Regions from separate parts of the Arthrobacter humicola genome, predicted to be linked through region 2. Evidence: riboswitches for the same ligand, from Rfam matches in the RefSeq annotation. Region 2 holds a riboswitch; each other region holds the start of a gene.
The links. A riboswitch is a leader RNA that binds a small molecule or an ion and turns the genes downstream of it on or off. The one in region 2 is predicted to bind thiamine pyrophosphate.

Region 1 (5,829 bases), on a different contig from region 2:
TGGCCTACGCACTGGTGATCGGGGGAGTGCTGACCAGTCTGTTGACCCTGCTGGCGATCGCCAGGGTCTGGAACCGGGCGTTCTGGCGCAAGCCCGAGGACGCGGAACACCCCGATCCGGTGCTCCTGGCCGCACCGGAGGATTCCGCGACCGGAGACCGGGCCGGCCGGACCAACGTGACCCTCCTGCCGCGCACCATGGTGGGCTCCACCCTGGGCCTGGTGCTCTTTGGCGTGGCCCTGACCGTCTTTGCCGGGCCGTTGTTCAAGGTCGCGGACCAGTCCGCCCACGAGATGCTGGACAGGTCCGCCTACATCCACGCCGTGCTTGGCGAGGACGCCCCGGTCCCGCCGGTGCCGTCGGCGGTCCGGCCCGGCCAGCAGCAGGGCGGCGGGAAATGAACCGGAAAAGGATCTCCCTGCGCCAGGAACTGCCGCTGCTGGTGTGGCTCGTGTTTGTCTGGGGTGCCCTGTGGCAGAACTTCAGCCCCGGCAACCTCCTCTTCGGCGCCCTCATCGCCGTGGTCGTGGCGCGGGTTTTCTACCTGCCCCCGGTGGAACTCGGCGGCCGCTTCAATGTGCTCCGCGCCGTCCCCTTCGCCGTCGTCTTCCTCGGAAAAGTCGTCGCGGCCAGCTTCCAGGTCCTCTACCTCGCCGTGGTCCGCGGCCCGGACGTGGTCAGCGCAATCGTCGCCGTGCCGCTGCGGAGCCATTCGGACCTCCTGGTGACGGCCACCGGGCACGTGATCTCGCTGATTCCCGGATCACTCGTGGTGGAGGTGGACAGGTCCACGTCCACCCTCTACATTCACGGCATCAACGTCCGCAACGCCCAGGACGCGGCCAAGCTGCGCAAGGAAGTCCGCGACACCGAGGCCGGGCTGATCAGGATCATGGGGACCAAAGAGGAACTGTCCGCACTTGCCCAGGAGGCCGCCGCATGATGCAGATCGTCCTGACGGTGACAGCCGTCGTACTTTCCCTGGCCGCCGCGGGGGCGATCATCCGGATCGCGCGGGGCCCGTCGCTGCTGGACCGGGTGCTGGCCGCCGACGTGCTCCTGGCCATCTTCGGTGCGGCCCTGTGCATCGACATGGCCGCTAACCGGCACCTGAACAACCTGATGCTGCTGGTGGCTATTTCCCTCATCGGGTTCGTCGGCTCGGTCACCGTGGCCAGGTTCGTGGCCGACCGGAGGGAGAACGTCCGTGAATCCTGAAACAGTGATCGACGCCGTCTCTGCCGTGTTTATGGTGGTCGGCGCCCTGATGTCCCTCGGCGCGGCCGTCGGACTGCTGCGGTTCCCGGACCTCATGAGCAGGATGCACGCCGCCACCAAACCGCAGGTCCTGGGGCTCTTCCTGCTCCTGGCCGCCCTTGGCCTGCAGATGCGCACCTGGTGGGTGTGGCCCGTCCTGGTGGTGGCGTGGCTCTTCCAACTGCTGACCGTCCCAGTTTCAGCCCACATGGTGGGGCGGGCCGGCTACCGCACCAAGCACCTGCACCCGGAACTGCTGAGCGCCGACGAACTTGAGGCCGTTGTTCAGAAGGCCGCCCGGCAGGCGGCTGCCCGCCATGGAACGGACGACGACGCCAATCGTTGAGGGTGGACCGATACGAAAATAGTGGCGGCCGCGCGGCTGCTTGCGTGCCAGAATCCTCACATGACCAAGGAACGCAGTGAACTGAAGAGCATCGGATACGAGATCTTCATCGGTATCCTTTCGATCCTGTCGATCGTGAATCTCTTGCTCTTGTATGCCGTGCAGGAGAAGTCCCTCGACACCGTACTCACCGTGATGAACTCCGTTTTCAGCGCGATCTTCGTCGCCGACTTCCTTTACCGGATCTTCACCGCGCCATCGGCGGGCGCCTATTTCTTCAAGCACTTCGGCTGGGCCGACCTCTTGGCGAGCGTGCCTGTGGCGCAATTCAAGATCCTGCGCATCTTCCGGCTGATCCGGGTGTACCGCCTGCTCCGCGATGTCGGCATCCGCACGATCGGCCGCGCGCTGAGCAAAGATCGGGCTGGCAGTTCCCTGTACATACTGCTGCTCATGGGCATATTGGTGCTGGAATTCGGAAGCCTCTCGGTGCTCCGCGTCGAGCAGGGCGCCCCGGGGGCCAATATCAGGACCGCTTCGGACGCCCTCTGGTACACGATCGTCACGATCTCGACAGTCGGATACGGAGACCAATATCCGGTCACGGATGCGGGCCGTATTATCGGGGCAGGCATCATTGTCATCGGTGTCGGCATCTTCGGTACGTTCACCGGTTACCTTGCCAACTTCTTCCTGTCGCCCAAGAAGAAGGAACCCGCGCCGCCCGTTGAGTCGGCCGACACGGGTACGGTCGAAGGACTCCGCCTGCGCCTCGAAGAGTCCGAAGCCAAGCTCACCGAGATCAGGAAGCTGCTCGTCGAGCCAAGCTAGTCAACGTCCTTGAAACGCCCTCGTTAGACGACGTCCTGGGTCTTGGCGAAGCGGGTGATCGCGCGCTGGGTGCCGCGGTTGGCGAGCACCTGGATGACGGTGCTGACCGCGGCCGAGATCAGCGCGAACGCCAATGCGTGGTGCAGCGTGGTGGGGACGTCGTCGTTGTCCGTGGGCGGCTTGCTGCCCGTGGACTTCTCCCAGACGGTGTCAACGAGCTTGGCACCGGCGTAACCGGCCAGGAGGCTGACGCCGGTGCCGAGCAGCTTGATGAAGAGGTTCATTCTTCGTAACTCCTTAGGGGAGGAAACAGGGCTGCCCCTAGCCTAGCGTTCCTTGCCCGGGCATCCGGACAGGGCCAACGCCCCTGTATTGCCTCGCCCGCCGGACGTACTTTTGAGCATGGAACAGCCCCGGACCCGCCCGCTCGGCCATGCCCGGGGCGCCGCGGCGGACAGTCAGAGCTGGCGGCAACTCTACTTCTGGGCCGGAATCTCCGCCGTCGCGTTCGTGGCGTTGTTGATCGTGGCAGTGGTTCTGGACGCCATTGCCCCGCCACCGATCCACGGCGGTGCCGAAACCCTCGAGTTCATCGCCGGGCACAAGGCGGCCTACGTCGCCGAACAACTCCTGTGGACCGTGCCCAACATTCTTCCGGTTCTGGTATTCGTGACCCTCTTCGTGGCACTCGCCCCGCTGAACAAGAGCCTGGCCCTCATGGCCACGGTGATCGGCGCCCTGCCGTGGGCGCTGTTCCTGGCCGTTCCGGTCACGAGCCGCGGATCGATGATCCTGGTCAATCTCAGTGACAGCTACGCGAACGCGATCGGCACCGCCGGGGCCGATGCCCGGCTCCGCTATGCCGCCGCGGCGGAGGCGCTGATCGCCGAGAACAACACGCCTGCCGCCGTCGGCGTCCTGTCCGCGCTCGGCATCCTGCTGATGTCGCTGACCATGCTCAAGGGCGTGCTGCCCCGTGCGGTGGCCTGGCTCGGGGTGGCCGCGGGCGCGGTTGGCGTGGTGGCGGAGGTACTCCGTTTCGCCGTTCCGGAGGTCTACCTGGTGTACGGCATCCTGATGTGGGCCTGGTTCACGGCGGTGGGGATTGCGCTGATCCGGCTGTCCCGGAGGACGCCGCGCGCGGACGGCGCCGCCGCCTAAGCTCCCGGCGTGAGGACCGTCCGTAAAGCCTCGACCACGAGGTCGTGGTCTGCCTTCTGCGGCAGCCCGGAGACAGTCACGACGGCTACGGCACCGGTGCCGCGCACGTAGATGGGGAACGCTCCGCCGTGGGCGGCGAACTCCATCTGATCGAACCAGGCGTTGTCCTCGATCCTTCCGCCGGCAGCGCGGGCCCGGAGGCCCACCAGCAGGGACGGGACCTCGTAGCGCTGGGCCGTGCGCTTCTTGGCGTTGATCCAGCGTTCGTTGTCCGGAGTGGCGCCGTCCAGCGCCGCGTGGAAGAGCACCTGCTCGCCCTTGGTGATGTCGACGGCGATGGGCAGCGAGCGTTGCCTGCCCAGTTCGACCAGGAGCAGCCCGAGGTCCAGGGCATCGTCCTTGCTGAACGATGCGAACTGGAGCGCATCCATTTCGGCCAGCACGCCGCCAATGAGCGCCGCCAGGGAACCGTGCGGTTGCGGCTCGCTCGAGTCCGGGTCGTACTCGGAGGAGGGATCTGGCGTGGCCGGTGTGTGCGTCAAAATGGTCCAGCTTTCCGTGGGCGACAAGGCCGCCCGCTCGCGGGTCCGGGGGCCGACACGTCGACTCTACCAAGCGGCTCTTCCCGGCCGCGGGGAGCGCCTGGGGCAGGCCGCGGATTGTGACAGCACTCCACTGATAACCCGGGCCGTTCGGGTGTAAACTGAGCCAGCCCACAAGGGCGAAATAATTACGACAGGGGAGCGCCGCCGTCGGGCATCGCCGGAATAGTCCGGGGAAACCAGTGGTGGGCGCTGAGAGTGCGGACAGCCGCAGACCCTCGAACCTGATCCGGTTAGTACCGGCGCAAGGGAGTCGAGTTCTCAGGGTGCGCGGAGGGCGGCGGAAGCCGAGGCCGGCCGGAGCACCCTCCCCTCCTGTTCCTCAGGAGGACGACATGACAGATATTTCAGCACAGCATGGTTCCAGCAGCCGTTCATCGGCCCGGCGCACCTACAACTGGCGTGTGGTGGACATTGTGGTTGCCGCCTTGATCGCCGTCGCCGGGGGCGTCATCTTCTGGGCCTGGGATCAGGGCGCGAACCTGATTTCCACCCCGGTCAACGCGATCTACCCGCCGCTCAGCGGACTCTACGCCGGCGGATGGATGATCCCGGCAGTGCTCGGCATGCTCATCATCCGCAAGCCTGGGGCAGCCCTCTTCTGCGAGACGGTGGCGGCCACGGGCGAGCTGATCATGGGCTCGCAGTACGGCACCACGGTCCTGATCTCCGGAGTGCTGCAGGGCCTCGGCGCGGAACTGGTGTTCGCGGCCTTCCTCTACAAGAAGTTCAACCTCCCGGTGTCCCTCCTGGCCGGAGCCGGCGCGGGCCTCTTCTGCGGCCTGAACGACTCCTTCCTGCCGTGGGGCTGGAACATTGCCTACGAAGCCGGCGACAAGCTCGCCTACATCGTCTTCACCACCATCTCCGGCGCCGTGATTGCCGGCGGACTGTCCTGGCTCGCCACCCGCGGCCTGGCCAAGACCGGCGTGCTGGGCTCCTTTGCCTCCCGCAAGGCCGCCACGGAGCCTGTCTTCTCCTGAACCACGTTCCTGCACCCACTCCGGAACGGCCCTCTTGGAATTGCACAGGCGACTCATGACATCTTCACCAGGCGTACGCCCGGCCGCCGTCACAGCCCGCGGCTGGGGCTGGCGGCACGCCGGAAGGCTCCGGCCTGCGGTCAGCGGACTTGACCTGGACATCCGGCCGGGGGAGCGCGTGCTCCTGCTGGGCCCGTCCGGCGCCGGCAAATCGACGCTGCTCCACGCCCTAGCGGGTGTGCTCGGGGACAGCACGGCGGGGGAAGCCGGCGACGCCGAAGAATCCGACGAGTCCGGCAGCCTGCTGATCGATGGCGCTGTGCCCCGGGCGCAGCGCGGCCGCGCCGGGCTCGTGCAGCAGGACCCGGAAACCCAGGTGGTGCTATCGCGCCTCGGCGACGACGTCGCCTTCGGCGCCGAAAACCTCTCTGTCCCGGCCGGGGAGATCTGGCCGCGGGTCCGCGAGGCGCTCGACGACGTCGGGCTGGGCTGGCTGCCGCTGGACCACCCGACGTCGGCGCTGTCCGGCGGCCAAAAGCAGCGCCTGGCGCTCGCCGGGATCCTCGCGATGCGGCCGGGGTTGCTGCTGCTCGACGAGCCCACCGCCAACCTGGATCCCGCCGGCGTCCTGGAAGTCCGCGATGCCGTT
Region 2 (5,829 bases):
CCCCGGCGGCCGCAGCAGCGGAGCCCGAGGAAGAAGAAGGCGACGAGGACGAGGACGCCGGCAGCCGCCGTCGTCGCCGTAGCCGCGGCCGCCGCGGACGCACCCGCACCTCCGCCGAGTCCGAGATCGACGTTGAAGGCACCGAGGAAGAGGGCGAGGAGGGCCAGGAGGGGACGCTCGAGGACGGCGTGACCTCGCGCCGCCGGCGCCGCCGCCGTCGCGGTGACCAGGACCTGGAACTGACCGGCGGGGGAGACGACGATCCGCCCAACACCGTGACCCGCGTGCGCGCGCCGCGGGCCATCAGCGAAGCCCCGGTCAACAACCGCGTCACCTCGGTCAAGGGTTCCACCCGCCTCGAGGCCAAGAAGCAGCGCCGCCGCGAATCCCGCGACACCGGCCGCCGCCGCACCGTGATCACCGAAGCCGAGTTCCTGGCCCGCCGTGAATCCGTGGACCGGCAGATGATCGTCCGCCAGCGCGACGACAGAATCCAGATCGCCGTCCTGGAAGACGGCGTCCTGGCCGAGCACTTCGTCTCCAAGACCCAGCAGGACTCCCTGATCGGCAACGTCTACCTGGGCAAGGTCCAGAACGTGCTGCCCTCCATGGAAGCTGCCTTCGTGGACATCGGACGCGGCCGCAACGCCGTCCTGTACGCCGGCGAAGTGAACTGGGATGCAGTGAACCTCGAAGGCAAGCAGCGCCGGATCGAAAACGCGCTCAAGTCCGGCGACTCCGTCCTGGTCCAGGTCACCAAGGACCCGGTCGGCCACAAGGGCGCCCGGCTCACCAGCCAGATCTCGCTGCCCGGACGCTACCTCGTGTACGTGCCCGGCGGTTCCATGACCGGCATCTCCCGCAAGCTGCCCGACGTCGAACGCAACCGCCTCAAGCGGATCCTCAAGGACCGCCTGCCCGAGGACGCGGGCGTCATTGTCCGCACTGCGGCCGAAGGGGCGTCCGAGGAAGAGCTGACGCACGACATCAACCGGCTCCGCGCGCAATGGGAAGGCATCGAGAGCCAGTCGACCTCTACGAAGATCCTCGCCCCCGAGCTGCTCTACGGCGAACCCGACCTCACCATCAAGGTGGTCCGCGACGTCTTCAACGAGGACTTCTCCAAGCTGATCGTCTCCGGCGAGGAAGCTTGGGACACCATCGAGGCCTATGTGACCTACGTGGCGCCGGACCTCGTGGGCCGGCTCGAGAAGTGGACCAAGGACACGGACATCTTCGCTGCCTGGCGCATCGACGAGCAGATCCACAAGGCCCTGGACCGGAAGGTCTTCCTGCCCTCCGGCGGGTCCCTCGTGATCGACCGCACCGAGGCCATGACCGTGGTGGACGTCAACACCGGCAAGTTCACCGGCTCCGGCGGCAACCTCGAAGAAACCGTCACCAAGAACAACCTGGAAGCGGCCGAGGAAGTCGTCCGGCAGCTGCGGCTGCGCGACATCGGCGGCATCATCGTGATCGACTTCATCGACATGGTGCTCGAATCCAACCGAGACCTCGTGCTGCGCCGCATGGTGGAGTGCCTGGGCCGGGACCGCACCAAGCACCAGGTGGCGGAGGTGACCTCGCTGGGCCTCGTGCAGATGACGCGCAAGCGGATGGGCACCGGGCTGCTGGAAGTCTTCGGCGAACAGTGTGAAGCCTGCGCGGGCCGCGGCATCGTCACCCACGACGAACCAGTCGAGCACCGCCGGGCCAACACGGTCGCTGCCGAGCACTACGTCCCGCGCGCCGAGGCCCAGCCTGCCGCCCGCACCGAACGCAAGAGCCGTCGCCGCGGCCGGGGCCAGGGCCCGGAGTCCGCACCGGCCGCCGTCCACGCCGAGCCCACCGAGGCCGAGCGCCATGCCAAGGCTGAAGCCACCCGTGCCGCGCTGGCGAACATCGCCGCCGCGGCCCACGCCGCGCACCTGCACGACGGGGAAGCGGCTGCAGCCAGCGACGCCGGGGCCCGCCAGGCCGCCGTCGACGCCGTCACGAAGCTCGCCGCCACGGAAGAGGCAGCCGGCCGTCCCGCGGCTGTGCTGACGTTCGGCGGTGAGCAGGTGGCCCTGCCGTTCGTCGAGCACGCCGAGGGCACACCGGAGCCGTCCCTGACCCTGGACCTGCTGACCGAGGCCTTCGCCAACCTGGGCGAAGCTGAGGCCCAGGCCGGCAAGCAGGCGGCCGCCCAGACCCAGCACGAGACTCAGGCCACGGCCGCATCCGAGCCGGCGCGCGTCGAGGCGCCGGCTTCACGGACAGCGGAGACCACGACGACGCGCGGCCGCCGCGGGCGCCGCAACCGGAGCGCCAGCCGCGCCCAGGGTGCAGCCAACGAGACCTCCGTGGAGCACCGCGAGGCAACACGGCCGGCCGCGGCCGGCTCGGTTCACGAGGCCAAGGCTCCCGCCGCGGCCAGGCCGGCCATCCCGGCCGGCAACGAGCCGATCATCCTCGGGGTCGGCGTGCCGGCATCGGAGCTGTAGTCCTCCACGGCTGATCCCTTCCGCCACCGGTCGGGCTGTTGTGTGGATTGCGGGTTCGGGCCGGAGCGGGCGTAACAATACGTCCGCTCCGGCCCGGGCCCGCTTCTCCGTTAACAAGCCAGCGCCGGGACAGCGGCTAGGCTTGACCACTGACACGGGGTGCCGCGCATCGGGCCGGCTGAGATCCAGACCCGTTGAACCTGTCCGGTTAGCACCGGCGAAGGGATGTCTGACTTGTCCGCAACAGTGAATCCGTCTGAATTTCTGCCCGACGCTTTTCTGCCTCCCAATTTTCTGCCCTCCGCGCCGTCTGCGCCGCTGCGCATTCCCCGGGTGCTGGCCATCGCCGGTTCGGACCCGTCCGGCGGCGCAGGGATCCAGGCGGACTTGAAGAGCATCGCGGCGAACGGCGGCTACGGCATGGCCGCCATCACGGCCCTGACGGCGCAAAACACCCAGGGCGTGCGCGCCGTCCACGTTCCTCCGGCAGAGTTCCTCACGGCGCAGCTGGACGCCATCAGCGACGACATCGGCATCGACGCCGTGAAAATCGGCATGCTCGGTGACGCCGCGGTAATCGACGCCGTCCGGACCTGGCTGGAAAAGGTGCGACCCGCCGTCGTGGTCCTGGACCCGGTAATGGTGGCCACCAGCGGCGACCGGCTCCTGAAGGAATCCGCCGAGGCCGCACTGCAAGCCCTCCTGCCGCTGGCGGACCTCATCACGCCGAATCTTGCCGAGCTGGCCATCCTGCTTAAGGAACCCGTCGCGGCAGACTGGGTGGAAGCCCTGGAGCAGGGCAAGCGCCTGGCCGCCCTGAGCGGCACCACCGTCCTGGTCAAGGGCGGACACCTCCCCGGCGGGGATGGTGCCGGGGACGGCTGCCCGGATGCGCTGGTCAACACCGTAGGGCTGCTGGGGCAGGAGACCGTGGTGGTGCCGGGGGAGCGGATCGTCACCCGCAACAGCCACGGCACCGGCTGCTCCCTGTCCTCGGCCATGGCCACGGTGCAGGCGCGGGTGGGGAACTGGGAAGCCGCACTGCGGGAGGTCAAGCCGTGGCTGCTGGGTGCGCTCCGCGAAGCCTCGGCCCTGGACGTCGGCACCGGCAACGGCCCGGTCCATCACTTCCATCACGTGCAGGACCGCACGAGCTCTCAGCACAGCCAGCACAGCCAGGGGCCGGCGGAGACCCCCGCGGAGGGCGAGTTCGCCGCGGCTCTGCGCGATGGCGCCGCGGCCGATCTCGACGCCATCTATGCCCTGGACTTCATCCGCGGACTCGCCGACGGCACCCTGCCCGAGCACGAGTTCGCCTACTACCTGGCCCAGGACGCCATTTACCTCAACGGCTACTCCCGGGTCCTGGCCCGCGCCGCCGCCGTCGCCCCCACCGAGGCCGAACAACTGTTCTGGGCCCGCTCGGCGCAGACCTGCCTTGAGGTCGAGTCCGAGCTCCACCGCTCCTGGCTCAGCACCCGCCCCGCGGCGGCCGGCCTGGGCCCGGTCACGAAGTCCTACGTGGACCACCTGCTGGCCGCCTCCGTCTCGGGCAGCTACGGCGTGCTCGTGGCGGCAGCCCTGCCGTGCTTCTGGCTCTACGCCGAAGTCGGGGCCACCCTGCACCGGGAATTCCTGGCCGGCGGCGCCCCCGCGGCGCACCCTTACGCCGACTGGCTGCGGACGTACGCCGATGAGGACTTTGCCGCCGCGACCCGGCAGGCGATTGCGTACACCGACGCGGCGGCCCGGCAGGCCTCCGCCGGCGAGCGGGAGGCCATGGCCTTGGCCTTCCGGCAGTCCTCACGCTACGAAGTGCACTTCTTCGACGCGCCGAGACTGCACGCCTGACCCAACCCGCCCCGCACACCCGCTAGGATGGTGGGGCACGGTTCCGGAAGTCGTTGCGGCAACACTGCGTAAAAACGTAGTGGCGCCTATCACGGACTACCCGCCGGAACCAGCCTCATTTGCGGCCGAAGGCAAAATTAGCGTATTCTAGATCTTCGGTGCTTACGCCAACACTTGGGTTATGACCCTGAGAACTATCCACTTGGAATTCCTCGTGGATTTGTTCCGGGGGTAGCTCATGGGTTCCCCCGGGGAATCCACCGGCGTTGAGGCACAGCGTGAGCCGGTCCAAACAATTTGGCCCCAGGTTCCGCACGCAAATCTAGTAATAAACGTCGAGAGAAGTGAGTTCCCCAGTGGTGTACGCGATTGTCCGCGCAGGCGGCCGCCAAGAGAAGGTTTCCGTTGGAGACTTCGTTACCCTGAACCGCGTCCCCGGTGGAGCCGGCAGCACCTTTGAGTTGCCCGCACTGCTCCTGGTGGACGGTGACAAGGTCACGTCTGCTGCTGCGGACCTGGCCAAGGTAACGGTTACGGCTGAGATCCTCGAAGACCTTCGTGGTCCGAAGATCGTCATCCAGAAGTTCAAGAACAAGACCGGTTACAAGAAGCGCCAGGGCCACCGTCAGGAATTGACCAAGGTCAAGATCACCGGTATCAAGTAACTCTTCGTTACTGTTCAGGTTCCAGCAGATTCCCCAGAATTTTTGAAGGCAGGCATTTCAAATGGCACATAAAAAAGGCGCGAGTTCCACTCGCAACGGTCGTGACTCCAACGCCCAGTACCTCGGCGTGAAGCGCTTCGGTGGCCAGGTAGTTTCCGCAGGCGAAATCATCGTTCGCCAGCGTGGAACCCACTTCCACCCGGGCGCCGGCGTCGGCCGCGGCGGGGACGACACCCTGTTCGCCCTGACCCCCGGTGCTGTCGAGTTCGGCACCCGCCGTGGTCGTCGCGTTGTGAACATCGTGGCTGCTGCAGCTGCAGAGTAACAACAAGTTCTAAATCGGTGGGGCGGGCCATTAGGTCCGCTCCACCGGTGTTTTAACCGCATTACAATCAACTTGGGCCTTTTTGAGGTCCGGGGAACAGCACTGAGGAGATCCACGTGGCTAGCTTTGTAGACCGGGTAGTACTGCACGTATCCGGCGGTACCGGCGGCCACGGCTGTGTCTCCGTTCACCGTGAGAAGTTCAAGCCCCTCGGCGGTCCCGACGGCGGCAACGGCGGCAATGGCGGAGACGTCATCCTGCGCGTCGACCCGCAGACCACCACGCTCCTGGACTACCACCATGCCCCCCACCGGCACGCCACCAACGGCGGTCCCGGCATGGGCGACTGGCGCGGCGGCAAGAACGGCGAGACCCTCATTCTTCCGGTTCCCGAGGGAACCGTCGTGAAGTCCAAGACCGGCGAAGTCCTCGCCGACCTCGTGGGCGAAGGCGCCGAGTACATCGCGGCGGCCGGCGGCATCGGAGGACTCGGCAACGCCGC
Region 3 (5,829 bases), on a different contig from region 2:
CCACCTTGGCAGCGGTGCGCTTGGTCTTGGTGAAGATGATGGTGCGGCCGCGTCCGCGGGCCTGCAGGATCCGGGCAACAACTTCGACCTTGTCCATGCTGTGGGCACGGTAGATCAGCTGGCGGATGTCGCGCTTGGTCAGGCCTTCGTCGTCCGGGTCCGCGGCGCGGATGTGGGTCGGCTGGGTCATGTAGCGGCGGGCCATGGCGATGACCGGGCCGGGCATCGTGGCCGAGAACAGGAGCGTCTGGCGGACCGCGGGGGTACCGGCGATCAGGGTTTCGACGTCCGGCAAGAACCCGAGGTCCAGCATTTCGTCGGCCTCGTCGAGGATGACGATCTTGACGTTCTTCAGGCTCAGGTGCTTCTGCTTGTAGAGGTCGATCAGGCGGCCGGGGGTGCCGACGACGATCTCGACGCCGTTCTGCAGGGCATCGACCTGCGGCTCGTAGGCGCGGCCGCCGTAGATGGTGGCGATACGGGCGTTGCGCTTCTTGGCCGCGTTCTCGAGGTCCTTGGCTACCTGGACGGCGAGTTCGCGGGTGGGCACGATCACGAGGGCCTGCGGGGCGCCGGGCACGGCCAGCTTGTCGAAGCCGGCGTCGTCGCGGCCAACGACGCGCTGCAGCGCCGGGATGCCGAAGCCGAGGGTCTTGCCCGTGCCGGTCTTGGCCTGGCCGATGATGTCGTGTCCGGCCAGGGCGACCGGCAGCGTCATTGCCTGGATCGGGAAGGGGTGGGTGATGCCGGCGTCGGCCAAGGACTCCACGATGTCCGCGCGGACGTTGTAATCGGCGAACGTCTTTTCGGCAATCTCGTGCGGCTTTTCGTCCGAAATGATGGTTTCTTCGGGCTCGATGGTCTCCGTGCCCGACTCATCGGTCAGAAGCTGGTGCGTGTGCAATTCACTCACAGGTGAGTTTCCTTATTCATTTTGGGCTGCGCTGCTTGCTCAACGGGGCCGGCCGTGGCCGTTCCGGAGCACGCTCAGGCGCGCAAGCAATTCCAGTGGAAGCCGATCGCGGGCTATCTAAATGCTGGCACTGGGGACCAGCGGGTGTATCTCAAGATCGCGTAGGGGCGGGCTTGTTGAATTCGAAAATCATGGAAATCAACGACCGGGCATCCATATCTACCTCTCCAGTCTAGCTGTACGAGACCCGGATCCTCGACTGGAGGCGCGATCGCGCCGCAGAGGGGCCCCGGCGGCGGTCCGTCAGCCGACCAGCTCCAGCCGGATTTCGCGTGTGGCGATGTCCGAGGACACCACCCGGACCCGGACCTGGGTGCCCGGTTCGAGCTCGCCGGGGCACCTTGCGGTCACCGCGGGCTCGGCGATCTGCACGATTCCGGACGGGCCGTTCCCGTTACCGTTGGACTTGCCGCCGTTCCCGTTGGTGCCGCTGCCGCTGGCGCTCTTTGCCGGTCTGGAGCCGGAGATCACGACGGCGTCGAACTCCTGGCCGACGTGGTTGACGAGCAGCGCTGCTTCCACGGTGTCCAGTGCGAGCCGCTCCAGTCGTGCGGCCAGCTGGTCCGAGGTGGCCATGATGGCCGGGAGGGACGGCAGGGCTTCCCGGGCCCAGGACGGAACCTCGGTGCCGTTGCTCAGGGCCTCGCAGATCACCAGCACGAAACGGTCGATCAGCCGCCGCAACGGCGCGGTGGAGTGGGCGTAGGCCGCGCCGATGGCGGACTGCACGGCGGCCTGCGGCACTGTGCCGTCGAAGGGCGTGTAGCCGGCCCCGCGGAAGAGCATGCCGGCCGAGTGCACGATGGCCAGCTGCCGGGGATCCGTGGGGTCGAGGGTCCGCAGGTACTCGCCGTAGGGCGTTTCGCCGTCCCAGGGCTTGCCGAGAGCGTGCGTCTGGCGGTGGAAGTGCCGCAGCGACGCCTCGTCCGGGGCTGGCATGGTGCGCAGGATGCCGACCTTGCCCTGGAGCATCAGCCCGGCCGCCGCCATCCCGGTCATGAGGGAAATCTGGGCGTTCCAGTCCTCCACCGGAAGCGGCGGGGCCGCCACGATCCGGTAGCCGCCGTCGGGCAGTTGTTGGATCTCCTGTTCCGGCATGTTCAGGCTCGCGCCGCCGCGGAGGCGTTCCAGCTCCACGCGCTTGATGCCCACCTCCTTCAGCAGCTGCAGCAGGGGCGTTGCGGTGCCGGCGTCGAGCTCGGCCTGGACACCCTTGTAGCTGAGCTTCGCGCGGCTGCGGACCTGGGCCCGGCGCACCAGCACCGAGGTCACCTCCGCCGCGGCGTCGAGTTCGAACTCCCAGACGAATGCCGCGCACAGCTGCCCGGCGAGCAGGCTACCGGCAGCCTCGCTGATGACCTCCGGATGCAGCGGGATCCGCCCGTCCGGGGTGTAGAAGGTCTGGCCGCGGCGGCGGGTCTCGGCGTCGAGCGCCCCGCCCGGCGCGACGAAGGACGGGACATCGGCGATGGCGTAAAGCACGTTGTAGCCCTCGCCGTTGCGCTCGATAAACAGCGCCTGGTCGAGGTCGGTGGAGGACGCCGGATCGATCGTCACGAACTCGACATGGGTGAAGTCCAGGTCCGGCAGCTTGTGCTCGGCCACCGCCGCCTGCGCGTCGCGCAGCACGTCCTCGGGGAACGGACCGGGCAGTTCCAGCGTGGTGCGCAACGCCTTGAGAGCCCCGGCAAGCTGGTTCTGCTGCTCGTGGATACTCGGGGTCAGGCGATGATGGGACACGAAAATCAGGTTAGCCCGATTTCCGCTATTAGTCTTGGATTATGAGCCCAATCCCGGACGATCCTGCCCGCTACAACAGCTTCCTCACGGATCTGCTGGGAGTGATGGCGTACGGGGAGCTTTCGGCCTTCGAACGGCTGTCCTCGGACGCCCGCTATTCACCCACGCTGCATGACCGTGCGGTGCTGGGCAGGATCGCGGTGGTCGAGTTCCAGCACTACGAACTCGTCCGGGCCAGGCTCGAGGCCATGGGCCTGGACACGGAGGCCGCCATGCTGCCGTTCCAGCCGTCCGTGGACCACTTCCATGAGCGCACACGCCCGGCGGACTGGTACGAATCCCTCATGAAGGCCTACGTGATCGACACCGTCTCCGCGGACTTCTACCGTGCCGTCGCCAGGCACGTCGACGCCGCGACGGGGGAACTGATCGAGCAGATCCAGTCCGCCGAGGAGGCCACGGCCGTGCTGCAGGAGCGGCTCAAGGCGGCCCTGGCCGATGACCCCCGGCTGGCGTCGCGCCTGGCGCTGTGGGCCAGGCGCCTGCTGGGCGAGGCACTGACCCAGGCCCAGCGGGTCAGTCTCGAACACGCCTTCCTCGGCGGGCTCTCAGGCCTGGACGACGCCGGCGCCAGGGAACTGGTCAGGGCGCTGACGGCCGAACTCGCCACAAACCACTCGCGCCGGATGGCCGCGCTGGGACTGGCGGGGTAGCTCCGCCGCCGGGGCGGAAACCCGAACGGAACCTGTTCAGGAATCGGCGGCATCCAGCGCCGCCAGCAGTGCGCCGGCTGCGTGGGCCGGATCATCGGCGTCGGTGATTGCCCGGACCACGACGATCCGGCGGGCACCGGCGTCGACTACCTGCTCAACATTGCCGAGGTCGATGCCGCCGATCGCGAACCACGGCAACAAGCTTTCGACCCGGCCGTCGACCGTGCCGGTTCCCTCCCCATCCGCCCGGCCGGTCGCCTCGGCGGCGTAACGCACCAGGTCGAGGCCGACGGCGGCGCGTCCAGGCTTGGTGGGAGTGGCCCACACGGGTCCCACACAGAAGTAGTCGAGTCCCTTGCGGCCGGGGGAGGACGCAATGGCAGCGTCCACCTGCTCCGGGCTGTGGGTGGACAATCCGACTATGGTTTTCTTGCCGAGGAGGCCGCGGGCGGCGTCGAGCGAAATATCCTTCTGCCCGATGTGGAACACCGGAGCCCCGGACAAAGAGGCGATGTCCGCCCGGTCATTGACGGCCCAGAGCCGTCCGTGCCGCTGCGCTGCGGTGTGCAGGACCTCCAGGAGCTCCAGTTCCTCGGCCGCCTCAAGCGACTTGTCGCGCAGCTGGATGATGTCCACCCCGCCGGCGAATGCGGCGTCCACAAAGTCCTCGAAGTCGCCGCGGTCCTGCCGGGCGTCGGTGCACAAGTAGAGGCGGGCGGTGGTGTGGAGGGAGTCCTGGCTCATGACACCAGCCTAGTTCCTCTAAACTGGGCGCATACCGCGGGAGCCCGCAGCGGCCACGTCATCGCTGCACGGCTGAGAGGGCGTCAGAGCCGACCGCTTGACCTGATCCGGCTAGTACCGGCGTAGGGAAGGAATTTTTTATGGGCACAAGAACCAGCCGTGAAGCCGAAGCCGCAGATGACGCCGCCTACCGGGTTTGTGACACGGGCCCCGGTTCCGCAGAGGACCTCACCGCACAGGACACATCCGCACAGGACGTCGCTGTTGACGTTGCGGTGATCGGCGGCGGGGTGATCGGCCACGGCATCGCGTTCGAGGCCAGCCGTGCGGGCCGGTCCGTGGTGTTGATCGATGACGCGCCCGGCAGCGGGGCCAGCTGGGCCGCCGCCGGAATGCTGGCCCCCGTCAGCGAACTGCACTATCAGGAAGAACAGCTCCTGGAACTGATGCTCGAGTCCTCCCGGCTGTGGCCCGCCTTCGTGGCCGGGATCGATGCCGGTGCCGGGATCGACGCCGATGCCAGTGCCGCCAGCGGCCCGGGATCCCGGGCAGGGTCCAGTACCGGCTACCTGACGACGCCGACCCTCGCCGTCGGTGCCGACGCGGCGGACCGGCGCGCGCTCGCGGACCTGAGGGAAGTCCAGCAGGACTCCGGCCTCACCGTGGAGCCCCTGACCGTGCGCGAGGCCCGCAGCCGGGAACCTTTGCTCAGCCCCGGTATCTCGTGCGCATTCGATATCCCGGCCGACCACCAGGTGGACCCCCGCATGCTGATTGCCCGGCTTACCAGGCTGCTCGACGCGGAGGGCCGCTGCAGATTCGTCCGTCGGCGCGCGGCGGGGCTGCTGTGGGAGGACGGACGCGTCGCCGGTGTCCGGCTCGCGGGCGGCGGTTCCGTGCGGGCCGCGGAAACCGTGGTCGCCAACGGGCTCGGCGCCCCCGACCTTGACGGGCTGCCCGCTGGACTGAAACTCCCGCTGCGGCCGGTCTACGGCGACATCCTTCGGCTTCGCGTGCCCGCGCACCTGCAACCACTGCTTACGGCCACCGTGCGTGGCATGGTGCGCGGGGTGCCGGTGTATATCGTCCCGCGGCAGGACGGCACTGTGGTGATCGGCGCCACCCAGCGCGAAGACGGCCCGTCGGATCCGCACGCTGTTTCCGCCGGCGGCGTCTACCAGCTGCTCCGAGACGCTCAGCAGCTGGTGCCCGCTGTAGCCGAGCTGGAACTACTCGAAGCCACGGCGCGCGGCCGCCCCGGCACACCGGACAACGCCCCGATGCTGGGGCGCGTCTCGCGCCCGGAAGGCGGGGACGTCCCGGGCCTCATCATCGCCACGGGATTCTTCCGGCACGGTGTCCTGCTGACCCCGGCAGCCGCCGTCGTCTGTCGTCAACTCATGGACGGTATGCCGGACCCGCGCTGGGCCGGGTTCCGCCCCGACCGTTTCTCCCGCACCCCGGATGCGTCCGGGGACAGCCCCAACAAGGAAGCAGCATGAACATCAGACTGAACGGAACGGAGCAGAGCGTCGCCGACGGCGCCTCCGTCAGCACACTCGTCAGCCAGCTCACGGGCCGGAGCATCGGCCCCGACGGCCGGGCTGCCGACGGGCAGAAGCTCGGTGTCGCGGTGGCCCGCAACGCCGAAGTGGTGCC

Region 1: linked by a shared signal. The riboswitch ahead of ABD243_RS00235 (ECF transporter S component) and the one ahead of ABD243_RS12670 (bifunctional hydroxymethylpyrimidine kinase/phosphomethylpyrimidine kinase) in region 2 are both predicted to bind thiamine pyrophosphate.
Region 3: linked by a shared signal. The riboswitch ahead of thiO (glycine oxidase ThiO) and the one ahead of ABD243_RS12670 (bifunctional hydroxymethylpyrimidine kinase/phosphomethylpyrimidine kinase) in region 2 are both predicted to bind thiamine pyrophosphate.

The regions. Positions count from the first base shown of each region.
Region 1 covers NZ_BAAAQB010000001.1:51,208-57,036, forward strand. The annotation lists gene ABD243_RS00195 (Na+/H+ antiporter subunit D) at 1-401, shown strand, start outside; gene ABD243_RS00200 (Na+/H+ antiporter subunit E) at 398-943, shown strand; gene ABD243_RS00205 (MrpF/PhaF family protein) at 940-1,218, shown strand; gene mnhG (monovalent cation/H(+) antiporter subunit G) at 1,208-1,603, shown strand; gene ABD243_RS00215 (ion transporter) at 1,664-2,434, shown strand; gene ABD243_RS00220 (DUF4235 domain-containing protein) at 2,458-2,718, opposite strand; gene ABD243_RS00225 (DUF4386 family protein) at 2,837-3,595, shown strand; gene ABD243_RS00230 (heme-degrading domain-containing protein) at 3,592-4,137, opposite strand; TPP riboswitch at 4,323-4,466, shown strand; gene ABD243_RS00235 (ECF transporter S component) at 4,533-5,180, shown strand; gene ABD243_RS00240 (ABC transporter ATP-binding protein) at 5,236-5,829, shown strand, end outside.
Region 2 covers NZ_BAAAQB010000035.1:44,817-50,645, reverse strand. The annotation lists gene ABD243_RS12675 (Rne/Rng family ribonuclease) at 1-2,486, shown strand, start outside; TPP riboswitch at 2,632-2,729, shown strand; gene ABD243_RS12670 (bifunctional hydroxymethylpyrimidine kinase/phosphomethylpyrimidine kinase) at 2,751-4,337, shown strand; gene rplU (50S ribosomal protein L21) at 4,694-5,002, shown strand; gene rpmA (50S ribosomal protein L27) at 5,064-5,327, shown strand; gene obgE (GTPase ObgE) at 5,444-5,829, shown strand, end outside.
Region 3 covers NZ_BAAAQB010000038.1:24,102-29,930, forward strand. The annotation lists gene ABD243_RS14820 (DEAD/DEAH box helicase) at 1-913, opposite strand, end outside; gene ABD243_RS14825 (RNB domain-containing ribonuclease) at 1,217-2,713, opposite strand; gene ABD243_RS14830 (ferritin-like fold-containing protein) at 2,755-3,426, shown strand; gene thiE (thiamine phosphate synthase) at 3,463-4,170, opposite strand; TPP riboswitch at 4,197-4,317, shown strand; gene thiO (glycine oxidase ThiO) at 4,311-5,672, shown strand; gene thiS (sulfur carrier protein ThiS) at 5,669-5,829, shown strand, end outside.